Regions from separate parts of the Vibrio sp. QJM3NY_27 genome, predicted to be linked through region 1. Evidence: predicted binding sites of a transcription regulator. Region 1 holds the regulator's gene; the other holds the start of a gene.

The links. The regulator PurR, encoded in region 1, represses purine synthesis genes. The targets are predictions, from matches to a motif close to TNANGNAAACGTTTNCNTNA.
Region 2: purT (formate-dependent phosphoribosylglycinamide formyltransferase) is a predicted target of PurR. The motif match lies at 4,095-4,114, and genes of this name have one in related genera.

What each region holds. Positions count from the first base shown of each region.
Region 1 is NZ_CM173511.1:2,346,394-2,354,146, reverse strand. It holds gene AC3CIA_RS10440 (putative signal transducing protein) at 1-104, opposite strand, end outside; gene AC3CIA_RS10435 (TVP38/TMEM64 family protein) at 175-855, opposite strand; gene AC3CIA_RS10430 (TfoX/Sxy family DNA transformation protein) at 991-1,581, opposite strand; cyclic di-GMP riboswitch class I at 1,709-1,794, opposite strand; gene purR (HTH-type transcriptional repressor PurR) at 1,965-2,969, opposite strand; gene torD (molecular chaperone TorD) at 3,286-3,933, opposite strand; gene torR (two-component system response regulator TorR) at 4,218-4,931, shown strand; gene elyC (envelope biogenesis factor ElyC) at 5,158-6,012, opposite strand; gene cmoM (tRNA uridine 5-oxyacetic acid(34) methyltransferase CmoM) at 6,128-6,913, shown strand; gene mukF (chromosome partition protein MukF) at 7,039-7,753, shown strand, end outside.
Region 2 is NZ_CM173511.1:1,549,268-1,557,020, forward strand. It holds gene AC3CIA_RS06985 (hypothetical protein) at 1-171, shown strand, start outside; gene AC3CIA_RS06990 (c-type cytochrome) at 168-752, shown strand; gene AC3CIA_RS06995 (RelA/SpoT domain-containing protein) at 906-1,682, opposite strand; gene AC3CIA_RS07000 (thiopurine S-methyltransferase) at 2,006-2,659, shown strand; gene purT (formate-dependent phosphoribosylglycinamide formyltransferase) at 2,854-4,029, opposite strand; gene cdd (cytidine deaminase) at 4,197-5,084, opposite strand; gene AC3CIA_RS07015 (LrgB family protein) at 5,442-6,119, opposite strand; gene AC3CIA_RS07020 (CidA/LrgA family protein) at 6,122-6,493, opposite strand; gene sbcB (exodeoxyribonuclease I) at 6,519-7,753, opposite strand, start outside.

The DNA of each region.
Region 1 (7,753 bases):
CCGAATAACCCTTCACCACGAACTTCACACGCAATATTCACACTTTCTAGCAATCCACAGATGATGTGGGCTTCTGTCGGATTCGATGCACTGAAGATTTTCATTGAGATAGAACCTTATCTGGCTATATGCGTTATTTAGCTATTATAAGTATACGTTATTCAGTGATAGACGTTATTCAGCCACAGGTGCTGAGCGAAATTTATTCATCAACCATTTTGCAATGATTGGGAATACACCCAGTAAGGCAAATGACAAAAGTACTGAAGGGGACACGATACCCGAAAGTGAATCAATTTCCGCGAGTTGAGTACCAGCATTCAAGAAAACAGCGGTACCCGGTAACATCCCTATTTGACTCGTAATGTAGTAACGACTCACGGACATCGGTGTTAGACCCATCAACAGATTGATAAGAAAAAATGGGAATACAGGAATCAGACGCAGAGAAAACAAGTAAAATGCTCCGTCTTTTTCAACGCCCTTGTTAATCGTTGCTAATTTGTCACCAAATTTGGTTTGGATCCAGTCACGTAAAAGGTAGCGGCTACTTAGAAATGCGAGGGTTGCACCAATGGCACTGGCGAAAGAGACCAGCAGCAAACTATTCCAGAAACCAAATAGCGCAGCCCCTAACAGGGTCACAACAGCAGCACCAGGAATTGAGAAAGCAGTAATCATTAAATACGCGACAAAATAGATAGCAGCGGCAGCAATGAAGTTGCTATCAATGTAGTCAGTTAAAACGGCTTGTTGGGCCTTGGCATTTTCAAGCGTTAGGTATTGGCCGAAATTGACGCCTAACAAGACGATGGTTACGACCAACACAATACCCAATATCATTTTCTTACTCATTGATACTTCCTCTAAATTTTCAATGTATACCATTAGTATAGATAGACAGGCAAAGCATAGATTAACTTTCAGCAGATATAAAAAAAGCCGCAGTAAATGCGGCTTAGTTATGTATATAGTTTTTCACTTACAATGTTAATTGACGCGATTGATAAGCTCTTCACGACGCTGCTGCGGTATAACAGACCAATGTGTGCCATTGATCGCGCCTTCTAGCGCCCAAAGTAGTTCAATACTGACAGAAGACGCATGTGATTCTTTGATGGCGTTAAATGCGTTTACAGAGCCAGATTCATATAAACGTTCTACGGAATCGATCCCTGCTTTTTTCAACATACGCTCAGTGGCGAGTCGAAGGTTGGGCAGATCTTTGAGTCGAGTAGGCTTAGCTGAAGATTGCTCAGCTTTTTCTTCTTTAGCAAAACCCAGAGACGTCGTTGCAAGCTGCAAGATTTTCTCTTGGTCTTGCCACAGGCCTTCGGGTAAAGCGAAATATTTAGTAACGACAGGGAAACCACGTTTTTTGTAGACGTACGGTTGAAACCCTTGTTGTTCGAACTGTTTCGTTGTGCATTTGTCTGCTCGTATGTGCAGCTGGTCATTTACAACCAGAGCAAACATAGTGTCATCAGCAAAAAGACCGAAGCCACCAAACATCGAGCGTGATTTTATTTTTCCTAGGGATTCAAATAATTTCATTGAATCCTTTAGTATCGGTTTATCCATGTTATTTATCTCGGTGTATTTGAACTACGCCACCAAATAAGCAGGTCCGAGAGATTAGCAAAATGTTGCAATTAAATTGTCAATTAGCCGTAAATTACTAAATTATTAGTAGTTACTGCATTTTGCCATCGGTAACCCCGCTACCATACCAACGAGTGGTTTAGGCCGGAAGCTTTGCGTCTCACTCTTTCAAGTGATTTGCCCTGTGCGTGACTGATTGAATAGAATAAAGTTTTTGTTGAATGAGGCTCACACTTGTTATTTCAAAATGTGATATTGCTTCAATTAATGATCTTTCCAGTATGATACCAGGTTCATTCATGTTGTTGATAAAAAAAGCGCACCTAAAGGTGCGCTTGATTAAACTAAACTGAATTTATCAATTAATTTAACGTTTTAACTGTGCTTCGCTCAACAATTTCAGGGTGCATTTCGAACACACGCTTTTCATGGTCTTTATCTTTAATGCGTTCTAACAAAATTTCGAAAGCGTTCTTACCAACACGACGTTTGGGTTGGTGAACCGTTGTTAACGGCGGAGAGAAGTATTCAGCCAACTCGATGTTGTCATAGCCGATCACTGAAATATCTTCAGGGATACGAATTCCTTTCTCTTGCAATCTGCTCATTAGGCCGAGTGCCATGGTGTCGTTAAAACAGAATACGGCCGTTGGGCGATCTACCATCTTAATGATTTTCTCTGCAGCAAGAACCGCAGTATCACACTCGAAGTTACCTTCAATGATCATGTTATCATCGGTAGCAATCTTAGCTTCGTTGAGTGCGCGTTTGTAACCCGCGATGCGTTCAACACATGCCGCTTTGTCTAAGTGGCCACTTAAACAAGCAATCTTGGAGTGACCGTGCTCAATGAGGTATTTGGTCGCTAGGTAACCACCTTCCTCAGAGTTGTCGATGATCTTATCTGCTTGAGAACTCTCAGGGCCCCAATCCATAATCACTTTAGGAATGTCAGCGTGACGGTCTAACATGCCTCTTAGCTCTTCAGTTAGGTCAGAACACATAACTAAGATGCCATCTACACGTTTCTCTGCAAGCATTCGAATGTAGTCACGTTGCTTCTCATAGATACCGCCCGTATTACACAGAATCAAAGTGTAACCTTGACGGTAGCAGTAGCTTTCAACACCATCGATAACTTCAGAGAAGAATAGGTTAGTTGATTGAGTAACTAGCATGCCGATAGTGCGGGTTGTATTGCACTTCAAACTACGAGCAACGGCACTTGGTGCATAGTTCAGTTCGTCTACGGCTTTATTTACTTTTTCTTGCGTCGCTTCTGCAACAAAGCGAGTTTTGTTGATTACGTGAGAAACGGTTGTTGTTGATACGCCTGCTAAGCGAGCGACATCTTTTATAGTGGCCATGGTTTTATCCTATTAGAAGCTACTTTCCCAAAGTACGGAATGAAGTAGCCGTTAAGCTACCTAACTAAGAGCTTAAATTTGTAGGGCTCTTTGGGTACTAAAGTGCTAAAAAACAAAAAACCGCTATTGAGCGGCTTGTCTTAACACCGAAATGCTCAAAACTATAATAAGCATAGCATTTCGTGAATGTTTCATATTTTATCGTTTGCGGTCACAATTTTAGACTGACTAGAAATTACTCGCAATAAAATTCACCCGGAAATCCGGGTGAATTGTCACATTCTTCTGAATTTATTTAACGAGTCATCCAATAAGCTTATTCACCAGCGAGGTATTGGGTGTCCAATGTACAGAATGCAAGTAGCAGAGATGAGACTGATGCGTAGAAACCGAATTCGTCAACGTCATGACATTTAACGTTGAACTTTGGTACCCAAGTAAGAAGTTGTTGCTCTATAAATTGCTGTTGAACAATGAACGATTTTTCTAGCTCTTCTTCAAGTTCCGTTTCATTAGAACGGATGATCAAGTTGCCAAGGAAGTCGAGTGCGATAGCGATGTGGTCAGCTGGTTCTTTTAGGTCTTGGTTCACCACTAAGTTGTGCTTGGCCATGATCTCTTCCATATCTTTTGCTGGCTTATCATTCAAAAGGCCAGTCTCACCGATATACATAGAAGCGTAAGGAAGTGCGCCATGCTTATCTGTTTTTAAGAATAAGTCACAGAAGTCAGCAGACAATTCTAGTTGAGCATCCTCACGCGTTTGTAGGCGGTTTAGCGCATCCACTAGGCTATCGATCGCCGGCTTTAGTGTTTCATTTTCGCCTAAACCAGTTAGGAAAGAACGAATTTCAACAGAGTGGTAGTGATCGAGTTCTTCTTGAGTGAGCTCTTTAGCGAATAAGCTTGATAGCAACCAGTATATTTCTGCTCTTTGCTCGTTGAACGCTTTCGTATCTTTCATTTCTTAGATCCTGATTTAGTCTTGTGGTGTTACTTATATGCATCTTGAAATTACTTGTGCAAAGCACACCAAGGCTGAATAACAAGGTTATTTGCGAAACGCAAAGTTACTCGTTAGTAGTAATGCCTATATTGAATTGCGATGGACGATAAATAGCAAGGTTTAAGATTGTCTTGTATCAAAAAAGATCCATGTTTCTGGCTTTTATCTTGTGTACCACTAGAATTGTTACGAGTTATGAATAGAATAGTCACTGAAACTATTAAATAAGAAAAGTGGTGTAGATGAGCTATCACGTATTAGTCGTAGAAGATGATGTGGTAACCCGCAGTAAACTGGTCGGATACTTCCAGAACGAAGGTTACACAGTAAGCGAAGCAGAAAGCGGCGCTCAAATGAGAAACGTGTTAGAAGATAATAACGTTGACCTCATTATGCTGGACATCAACTTACCAGGCGAAGATGGATTGATGCTAACTCGCGAATTACGCAGTCAATCAGACATTGGAATTATTTTAGTTACTGGACGCACGGATAGCATCGACAAAATCGTTGGCCTTGAAATGGGCGCTGACGATTACGTTACTAAACCCTTCGAACTTCGCGAGTTATTGGTTCGAGTTAAAAACCTACTTTGGCGCATTTCTGCCGCTCGTAAAACAGCAGCAGGTAAGGTTGAAGAGACTGAAGACGAATCTGTGGTTCGTTTTGGTGAGTGGACGTTTGATATCCCTCGTCGTGCGCTAAGCAAAAACGGCGAACCGGTAAAACTGACTAAAGCTGAATATGAACTGTTGGTTGCGCTCTCTTCTTATCCTAACCAGGTATTAAGTCGTGAACGCATTCTGAATATGATCAGTCACCGAGTGGATGCTCCAAACGATCGAACTATCGATGTGTTAATCCGTCGTATGCGTGCGAAGATGGAGTTTGACCCTAAGAATCCACAAATTTTTGTAACGGTTCACGGTGAAGGTTACATGTTCGCTGGTGATTGATTTCCTGCGAGAGTGATTAATCAACAACGATATTTAAACGTAAAAAGCCGAGACATCATTGATGTCTCGGCTTTTTTATTGCTTAGCTTTTACTGTTTACGAACTGGAAACCTGCAAATTACTTGGTTAATCAGTCTTGCCTATCTGGCCGAATCTAAAGATAAGACTATGTCTACAGGTAAGATTATGTCTACTGATAAGATCCAGTTTACTTATTCGGTTGAGTTTATTGAGGCTGCGCCGCAGAAATACCACCGTCATCTTCAACTAAGCGAGATGTTTCAGGAACAACAATGGGTTCTTCAACGGTGTCATTACTTGTATCAAGCCAATCACGCAGGCTTTGCCACATCAACCCCATTGTTTCGTGCCAGTAACGCTCAGTTTGCTCAAGGTAAAGAGCTTTGGGCATGTACTTATTCCAAGGTTCAACAATCCCTTCTTGTGCAAGGTAGTTGGTTGGTGCTGGTAATGGCCTCATGCCGGCAGCATGGAATTCATTCAATGCGCGAGTCATATGGCTAGCGGAAGTTACCAGTACCATTCTTTTATTTTTAACGAACGCAGCGGCTTGGCGGGCTTCTTCCCAAGTGTCTTTTGCTGTTTCAAGCAGAATGATATCGGGCTTTGAGACACCTAGTGCCAACGCAACTTTGGCCATCATTCTAGCATTGCTCACTTCAGTGCCTGCACCATAGCCAGACAAAATGAGTTTTGCACCAGGGTAAAGGCGTAGAATACGAATCCCTTCACTTAAACGCATTAGACCGGTGCGACTAAGCTCTGATGTTGGTGGGATTTGGTCGTCTACGACGTGACCACTTCCGAGAACCATCACGTAATCGACGGTTTCATCGACAGGTAAAAAAGCGGTGTGTTGCCTTTCCATTGGCATTAAAAGTTGACTAGAAACTGGCTGGAAAGCGATTAGGAAAATACCACATAGGGCTGAAAGGGTGATTAGGCAACCCGTCTTCCTTTTGGTAGTAAACATCACTAGGGCTAAACCCAGAAAAGCGAGAATTAACATTGCTGGCAGTGGCATCAGTAACGAAGACACTACTTTTTTCAGCTCAAACATATCCGAATAGTCCGAAAAAACATCACTTAGTAGTAAAAAGAGACATCGCCTCTTTATTCCTGAAATTCCTGTGACAGAATAGCAGGCACGATAGGACATAATAACTCAAGTAGCCGTGACTGAAGACCGTAATTTCGACGATATTGCCCACAAATTTGCAAAAAATATTTACGGCTCTGACAAAGGAGAGATCCGTCAGATCATCGTATGGGAAGATTTAGAACAAGCTTTGAGCAAATTTGAGCAATCAGCTTCGCCGCTGCATGTGCTTGATGCTGGAGGCGGCCTTGCGCAGATGTCGCAAAAAATTGCGTCGCTTGGGCATAACGTTTCTCTTTGTGACCTCTCTTCTGAAATGCTGAAGCTAGCAGAAGAAAGTATCAGTGAAGCGGGTTTGCTAGAGCAGTATCGGTTTATTCATTCTCCGGTCCAAAAAGTAGCAGAGCACCTTGAAGGCCAAGTTGATTTTGTGATGTTTCATGCCGTAATGGAATGGCTCGCAGATCCTAAAGAGGCGCTTGATTTATTACTGGAACAAGTAAAACCCGGTGGTGTTGCCTCGATAATGTTTTACAACCACCACGGATTAGTCCTGAAAAATGTGATTTGTGGCAACATTCCTCATGTATTGAATGGGATGCCACATCGAAAACGGTTTAAGCTGCAACCACAAAAAGGCTTGAAGCCAGAAGAGGTTTATCAATGGATAGAAGACGCCGGTCTAGAAATCTGTGGTAAATCAGGCATTCGTTCCTTCAGTGACTACATAGGTAATATGGAGTACATGGGCGATTACCAATTTGAAGATGTATTGGAACTAGAAAAACAGCTATGTCGCCAAGAGCCATATCTGTCGCTAGGCCGTTATATTCACGTTTGGGCTCAAAAACCTGCGCAATAACAGCGGTGAATGTGGTAAAAGAAGCCACAACATGCGCTATGCAATCGTAATAAGCCCGCGTCATAAAGAAATAGGCGTCATATCTAATACGTTCCATATGACGAAGAACAGTAACAGGAACCACAATGAGTGAAATGACTCAAACTGCCGAAGAGCAGCCAATTGATGAGTTGGTGGGCTGGGTCAAGCAGCATGATTTTTCATTAAACTTGCCACCAGAGCGCTTAGCATTTTTGATTGCTATCGCAGTACTAAGCAATGAAAGGTTCGATGAAGAGTTGGGCGAAGGTGAACTGCACGATGCATTTACCATTGTCACTCGACTGTTTGAAGATACTGGCGAAGCGTCTGCGTTTCGTGCCAACAATGCCATCAATGAGCTAGTTAAACAGAAGTTGATCAGCCGCTTTACCAGTGAAATCACCGATGGTGCGAGCATCTACCGCTTATCACCGTTGGCCGTTGGTATCTCTGATTATTACTTACGTCACCGTCAGTTCTCTAAATTAAAACTGTCGATTCAGCTTTCTATGGTTGCCGATGAGATGGCAAAAGCCATTGAAGCTGCGCAGAAGGGCGGAACTCCGGGGCATTGGAAAAAGAACGTTTACGGCGTGCTCAAATATTCAGTTGGTGAAATTTTCGATCAGATTGATCTTAACCAACGTGTTATGGATGAGCAGCAACAAACCGTTAAGCAGCAAATTGCCGACCTTTTAAATAAGGACTGGCGAGAAGCGATTAATAACTGTGAAGCTTTGCTATCAGAAACTTCTGCAACGCTAAAAGAATTGCAAGATACCTTGCAAGCGGCGGGTGATGAACTGCAAACACAGATCC
Region 2 (7,753 bases), 800 kb from region 1:
ATTCAATGGATGGTCGACACTCAAGGGCTGTGGGATCTATCTGATACTTGGGATCCGGTATTGGATTACCTCAGTACTTACTATCAAGACAAAGGCATCGATATGAACAAGTATCGTCGTAAGCCTATTGATAGCGCCTTGATGCCACCTATGCCGGGAGACATCCTATGATCATCAATCGATTAAAGCGGACCTCTCTTACGAATGGAATTGCTGCGAATGGAGCTGTTGTTATTAGAGCTGTAGTTAATAGAGCTGTTGCAAATACAGTTATTGCGACAGCCGCTGCTACAGTAGTTTTGTCGCTGTCTGCGTGTACTGATGAAAAGCAGAGCACTGAAGATAAAGTTGCCTCGCGAGTCGAATCATTGGGCATGGAGTCGGAACCAGCGCCGAAGCTTAAAGCGGAAGCTAAAACTGAGGTTGAAACTCTTGTCGATAGCAAGGTAATCACTGACGATTACATTCCGAGCTTAGTTGCAGGTGAAAAGTTGGTTCAGAATCTATGTAGTCAGTGTCATGGTGACAAGATCATTCCCTTCGTACAATCTTATCCAAACATCAAAGGTCAGAAAGCAGGGTATATTCTTAAGCAGCTGCGCAATTTTAAAAGCGATGAGCGCCAAGATTTGTACATGCAGTCGGTGGTGAAACACCTTTCGGATGAAGACTTACAAGATGCGGCGGCGTTTTATAGCACGTTGAAGCCATTGGATTTATACAATCGCACTAAAGAGTATTATCACCAATAGGTGAGGCTTTCTGGGAAGTTGGTTAAGTAGGTTTTTACGAGATTCGATAGGTAAAACAGTAGATAGCGATAGGTAAAAAAGTAAATAAAACAAAGGGCTGCGATTATGCGGCCCTTTGTCGTTGTTGTTTGTGATAAGCGTTTATGCCATTGGTTAAGCCGCTTTGATGTGCGTGGTAATGTAAGGTTGCCATGCTTGTTGATAAAGCTCTAAAGATTGGCGTCTTAAGCTATTAATTTGTGCCGCTTCAATGTCATTGATAGGACGTTGTTCTGCAATTGCGTGACGCTCAATGCCTTGGATGATTTCGTAAAGCTCGTGCTCAGGGCCACTTTTCACATCAGCAATCGCTTTTAAGTGAAGTTGAACCTCTGCAATGATGTTGGTCTTTGGCAAACGAACCAACAAGTTAAGGTCACGGTAACCAGAGTCGGCTGGTGATTTAAACTTGTTTTTCAGCTTAACAACGTCTGCTTCACGGCTTAGCGCTTCGTAAACTTCAACCAAGCTCTCTACATCGTTCGCGATGATAGTTGCACGGGCTAAGTCCGTAATTTTTGTCACATCACCATCAAGCTCAAGGGCGATTTTTTCTTCTGCACGAGCTTGAGATTTAACGCCAGCAAATAACGCTTCAGAATTGGTGAGTAGGGCAGTACTTTTACAGATAGTTTCTAGTTCAGCTTGGCCTTGATGCGCTTTGCTGTACAGAATATCGAAGTCGGTGTAAGGCTGAGTCGGGCGTGAGTCGAAGGCTTTGATGCCGTAAAGGCCGCTCAAACTATGACGGAATACGTTTGATGAAACTTGGTTTTGCGCAGGGGTGCGCGTTTGATCAGTCGAACTTGTTGAAACAGGTGCTGCTGCGAATGCAGGCGCTCGGCTCAATACCAATAGCATTAGGGCCGTCGTACGGAGAAATACACTCATTCAAACTCCAAAATACAAGGTTACAAAAACGGGTAGTCAAAAGGGGTAACCAGTAACGCATAAGAGTAAAAACAGCTTAACTAAACTCACTACATATTAAATGGGGCTAGCTAAGACAGAAACCAACTCTAACGTTTAATATTGCTTTAAAATGTGAAGATATAGACAAATAATCCAACCGTTAGTTCCGCAATTATCAGAACTTTGAACTTAGCCAGTTTCTGATTTTATCGAAACCAATGTGGTACTTTAAACCAAGCTAAGGTTGCTCTTACCTCTCTATACTGTACCCTTGTATTATGATTGTTTAACATGAACGAAAGATGAATAATCCTGAATTTTGGCACAATAAATGGGCAGCCAACCAAATTGGTTTCCACCTCGAAGATGTAAACCCACTTCTGATTAAATTTTGGGAAAAGACTGAGCCTAGCTATGAGAAGAGTGTGTTTGTTCCACTTTGTGGCAAAAGTGAAGATCTGATTTGGCTAGCTTCAAAGCATGAAGATGTTCAAGGTGTCGAGTTAAGCCAGATAGCGGTTCGCGCATTTTTTGCAGAGCACCTTTACACCCCGACTGTGACTCAAATCAGTGGTCAGCACGAGCTGTATCAATTTGATGAACTGAACATCTACACGGGTGATTACTTCTCAGCGCCAATCCAGCCTGTCGATACCATTTATGATCGCGCGTCTTTAGTCGCATTGCCTGAAGAGATGCGAGTGCAGTATGTAGAGCGTTTGAAACAACGACTGAAACCGGGTGGTAAGATCCTTCTAGTAACTCTGGATTACGACCAAAACGAGATGGCAGGGCCTCCGTTTAGCGTACCTAAACTAGAGATTGATCAGTTGTTCGCGGGATACAAAATCACATTGTTGAATCAAGATATTGCAGACGATGAACATCCGAAGATTGCCAAAAAAGGCTTGTCTCGATTTAGTGAAGAAGTGTACTTGATTGAGTCAGACGCTTAAGCGCAGTGAACTCTCTAGCGAAAAAACCGCTTCAATAAAAAAGATAACACCAACAAAAAGACGGGCTCGATAGCCCGTCTTTTTTATTGTTCAGATTTGAAGTCGTGATTGTTCAGATGCGAGAACGTAATGGTTCAGATCTGAGTTAGTCGTTACCAATTAGTAGTCATTAGCTAGAAAATGGTAATTAACAGCTAGTAAATCACTTTTACTTTAGACGCGCTCTCAATTGCATCTTCAATCGCTGTCTCAGTGCTGTTGCGACGAGTAAGTGCCACACCTAGACGACGGCGACCATCGATATCAGGCTTACCAAACAAGCGAACTTGCGTCTGTGGTGCGTCTAGCGCCTCTGTAAGACCTTCAAAACGAATGTTGGTTGAAGTGCCTTGGCCTAGAATAACCGCTGATGCACACGGGCCGTATTGCGTGATGGATTTGATCGGCATACCAGTAAAGGCGCGTACGTGCAGTGCGAATTCCGATGAGTCTTGAGACATAAGAGTCACTAAGCCAGTATCGTGTGGGCGAGGGGATACTTCATTGAAGATCACGTGGTCGCCTTTAACGAACAGTTCAACACCAAAGATGCCGTGACCGCCGAGTGCGTTAACGACTTGCTCAGCCGTGTATTGCGCCGCTTTAAGTGCGTTGTCTGACATCACTTGTGGCTGCCATGATTCACGGTAATCACCATCTTCTTGGCGGTGACCGATAGGCGCACAGAAATGCACACCGTCGACAGCGCGAACGGTAAGTAGCGTAATTTCGTAATCAAAGTCGATGAAGCCTTCAACGATTACGCGACCCGCGCCAGTACGACCGCCTTCTTGTGCGTAGTCCCAAGACTTTTGAATGTCTTCTTCTGTTTTGATAACGCTTTGGCCTTTACCTGAAGAGCTCATTACTGGCTTAACAACGCAAGGCATGCCCACGAATTCAACAGCGGCAGCGAAGTCTTCAAAGGTGTCTGCAAAGCGGTAAGGAGAAGTGCTCAGTTTTAGTTCTTCTGCAGCTAGGCGACGGATACCTTCGCGGTTCATCGTTAGCTTCGTCGCATTTGCAGTGGGAACGACATTTAAGCCTTGAGCTTCTAGCTCTACCAACTTGCTGGTGGCAATAGCTTCAATTTCAGGAACCACATAATCTGGTTTTTCAAGTTCAATGACTGCTTGCAGTGCATCGCCGTCTAACATGTCTAATACATGGCTACGATGTGCAACTTGCATCGCGGGTGCGTCTGCGTAACGGTCACATGCAATAACTTCCAAGCCTAAACGTTGGCACTCGATAGCAACTTCTTTGCCGAGTTCACCTGAACCTAATAGAAGTACACGAGTAGCATTTTCACGAGTAGCAGTACCAAACATAGAAATTCCTTCCGATCTTTTGAGCGATTGATTGAAAACGGGGTGATCATACTTATTTCAATGATAAAAGCAAACGTTTGCGCAAGTTGTTGCGTTAATTACAGGTATAAAAAAAGCAGCCCCGTTAAATAGGGCTGCTTATTTAAAATTTTGTTAATTAGATGTACTTAGATTGCTAAGTAAGTCACTGGAATGTCGGGATTAATCGCTTCTAATGTAGATTGCGTATCCGCTAGGTGGCTGATGCTACCTTCGGCAATTTCAACCAACGCTGCACTTTCAATCTGTTCAAAATCGAAGCCAGCCAGTTTAAGTTGAATCAACGCCACTTGTAGAGGTGGTAAGCTCGGGTTGAACGCTGCGTTTTCAGCGTAAGCACCGGTGAAAACCTCACCCGACGTCAATTGCAGTGAAACACCACTTAGGTTTTTGGTGTATGGAGCATGGCTGCGGTTTAGTGCTGCTAGCGCTTCTACAACAATAGGCGTTGTTTCTTCAGTCGTGTGCTTATGATCAAGCTTAGTCATTAGGCCAGTCGTCACACCTAAATCAGCAGGGCCGAATGAGTCTGGCAGGTATTCTTGCAGAGACATTTCATCACGTTGTGGCAGCTGAACCTTAAGCTCTTTCGCTGTGGTCAGTTCGTTCATGAATTGACGACAGTGACCACAAGGGCTGAAATTGATTGTGATATCAGAGATACCTTGTTCGCCTTTCATCCAAGCGTGGCTGATTGCAGATTGCTCGGCGTGTACTGTTTGGCCAAGTTGAGCACCAGCGATTTCAAGGTTTGCACCAAAATACAGAGTGCCAGACAAACCACGCACGATTGCACCAACATAAAAGTCAGATAGCGGAGCGTAAGAATAGGCTGCGGCAAAAGGAAGTAGCGCAATACGTAGCTCGTCATCCGCTAAACCACTTGCTTGCAGTAGGCTAGCAAATTGTTCTGGAGACAATGTCGCGTCAAAGTTGTCTGCTAATACGATGTCACTCAAAAGTGCTTTGATTGCTGTTGGAGCACTTTCCAGCGCCAGGGTAATACGACTGTTCATGTTGAATCCTTAATTGACCTTAGGCTTTAATTCTATGCAATGCTCAGGAATTTTCTGTGACTTTGATCACTACTGCGTTGTTGCTGTTACATTGGTTTGCATAATTAGAGTGAGGTCACAGATGAAATCGATTGCAAGAGTAAAAACTACCATTGATATCGCACTTATTGCTTGAAATTGAGTTTGGTTTGTCACGTATTGATGAATAAATGAGAGAAAAAAGCCCAAGCTATCACTGAAATAATCAGGTTATGCTTGGGCTTATTGATATCTGTAACGCTTAAAAGTCGCGAACCAGTGAGTTTAGTTATTTACCAACTCATCGATTAGAGCGCGTATAAACTGTAATCAAAGTGGTTAAGAATAGAACCAAACCACGAGCGAAAATATACTCGGTGCAATGATTGAGGTGATAACCCCACAAAGAACCAATGCCAACGAACTGAATGCAGCATCTTCCTGATTCTTTTCAGCACATGTCGCAGTACCTAAAGCGTGAGACACGGTACCCATGGTTAAACCACGCGCGATAGGGCTCTTAATACCAATGAGATTGTAGATTGGGTAAGCAAAGATTGCCCCAAATAGACCAACAATCAATACCAGTATTGCCGCAATCGCTGCTTCACCACCTAAATGGCTCGACACTTCCATAGCAATTGGCGTGGTGACTGACTTACCTAATAAACTCGCAATCAAAGTTAAGTCCGCTTTAAAAGCCACTGCGATTAATGCTGTCGTTGTCATCGACATAACACTACCTAGCGTGCAAGCAAAGGTGATGATGCGCCAGTTGGCTCTGATTTGAGGTAGCTGTTCGTAAAGCGGATAAGCAAGGGCAACAACCGCAGGCTGCAGCATGTAGGTAATCCAGGTGTTGTCTGCATAGTAAGTCTCAAATGGTACTTTGAAGAACGTGAGTATCGGAATGATGATACCAATGCTGATCAGCAGAGGATTACACAGCGGTGAGTTCACTTTTTGACTTACCCAGCGAGCAAACAGGAATACCACGATGGTGAGTAGAATCCACATGATCAGTTACCTCTCGAAAGCAAGCGGTCTAAAAACCATGATAAGGACACCAACACCAGCAACGTGCCACCAACGGCGCTCGCCATAATTGGCAATGCGTTCGCGATGAGCATGTCGAAGTGATCCATCAACCCAACACTGATCGGAACAAACAGTAAGATCATTAGGCGGATAATCAAGCTTGCACCGGGTTGTACCCAGTGCGAAGGAACAATACCAATCACCATGGCGGCAAACAGAATCAACATGCCAAAAATACTGCCTGGGATTGAGGTATCCAAAAAGTGCTGTAACGCGTTACCTGCTGTAAGTGCACCTATGATTAAGGTGAAGGAGATTAAGCAGTAAACCAGCTGGATCAATCTTTCTTTCAAAGTGTTACGTCTCTTGATAATGGAATTAGCTAGCTAACTTTTCTACGTACTGATAAACCGACTTCAAGATAGCCATTTTCTTCTCGTCGCTTTCATGTTCATGCGCGAGGTTTTCAAGGTTGAGCATGTACTCTTCTAAACGGCTCTCATAAAATTCACGACAATGGTTCGCCCATTTCAATTGCTCAGTTTCGTCGAGCGTCCATGGGAAATGTCGAGCGCGGTAACGGAACAGTAACGGTTTAATACGTTCATCACCGAAGGTGATGTCTAAAGCTGCCAAGTTATTTGGGTCAGTTTCGCGAATGATATTCATCGCTGTTTTATCAGCAGGTGAAAAGAAACCGTCGTAAAGGTGTGTATCAACATCATCACTCTTTTCGTACTCTCGTTCTTGTGAGTACAAGCCGATCAGTTTTTCGCGGATCTCTGGGTGTTCGCGCAGCAATGCCAAGTTCTTCAAGCATTGTTGGCGATCAATACCGATGGTTTCGGCATTTTCAGCCGTCAGCGTTTTCGCTGGAGCAAGAATAGGGCACTTGTTCAGTTGAACCAATTTGATTGGTACGGGTAGCTCGTCTTCTCCCAGTTCACTGCGTTTGGTGTAGAGTCTGTCTCTGAGTTCATCAGCGTCCAGTTCTAACAGTGGGCTTGGATCTTTGGCTAAATCAACCACGATAACGGCATTTTGATTGGTTGGGTGCCAAGCCATAGGCACAATCCAACTTGTGTAGTTGCAGTCACGGCCAAACATGCCCGAAACGTGCATCAATGGTGTCATGTTTACAATATCAACCAGGTCATTCAGCTTACGCTTATGACGCATGTTGTAAAGGTAATCGAACATCTTAGGTTGTGCAGCTTTCAGCTTCTTCGCTAACTCGATGGTCGCAACAACATCTGCCATCGCATCGTGCGCGTTCTCATGTTCAATGCCGTTTGCCACAGATAGGTGTTCCAGTTTGAAGCTTGGATAACCTTCTTCGTTCTCTGGCCAAACAATGCCTTCAGGGCGCAGTGCGTGAACAGCGCGCATTACATCTAATAGATCCCAACGTGAGTTGCCGTTCTGCCAGCTCCACGCATATGGGTCGATGAAGTTTCGGTAGCAGGTGTAACGCGTTACCTCGTCATCGAATCGAATACTGTTGTAGCCAAGGCTTGTGGTATTTGGTTTCGCCAACTCAGCATGGATCTTTGCGATAAACTCTGGTTCAGGAAGACCTTGTGAAGCCGCTTTTTGTGGTGTGATGCGGGTGA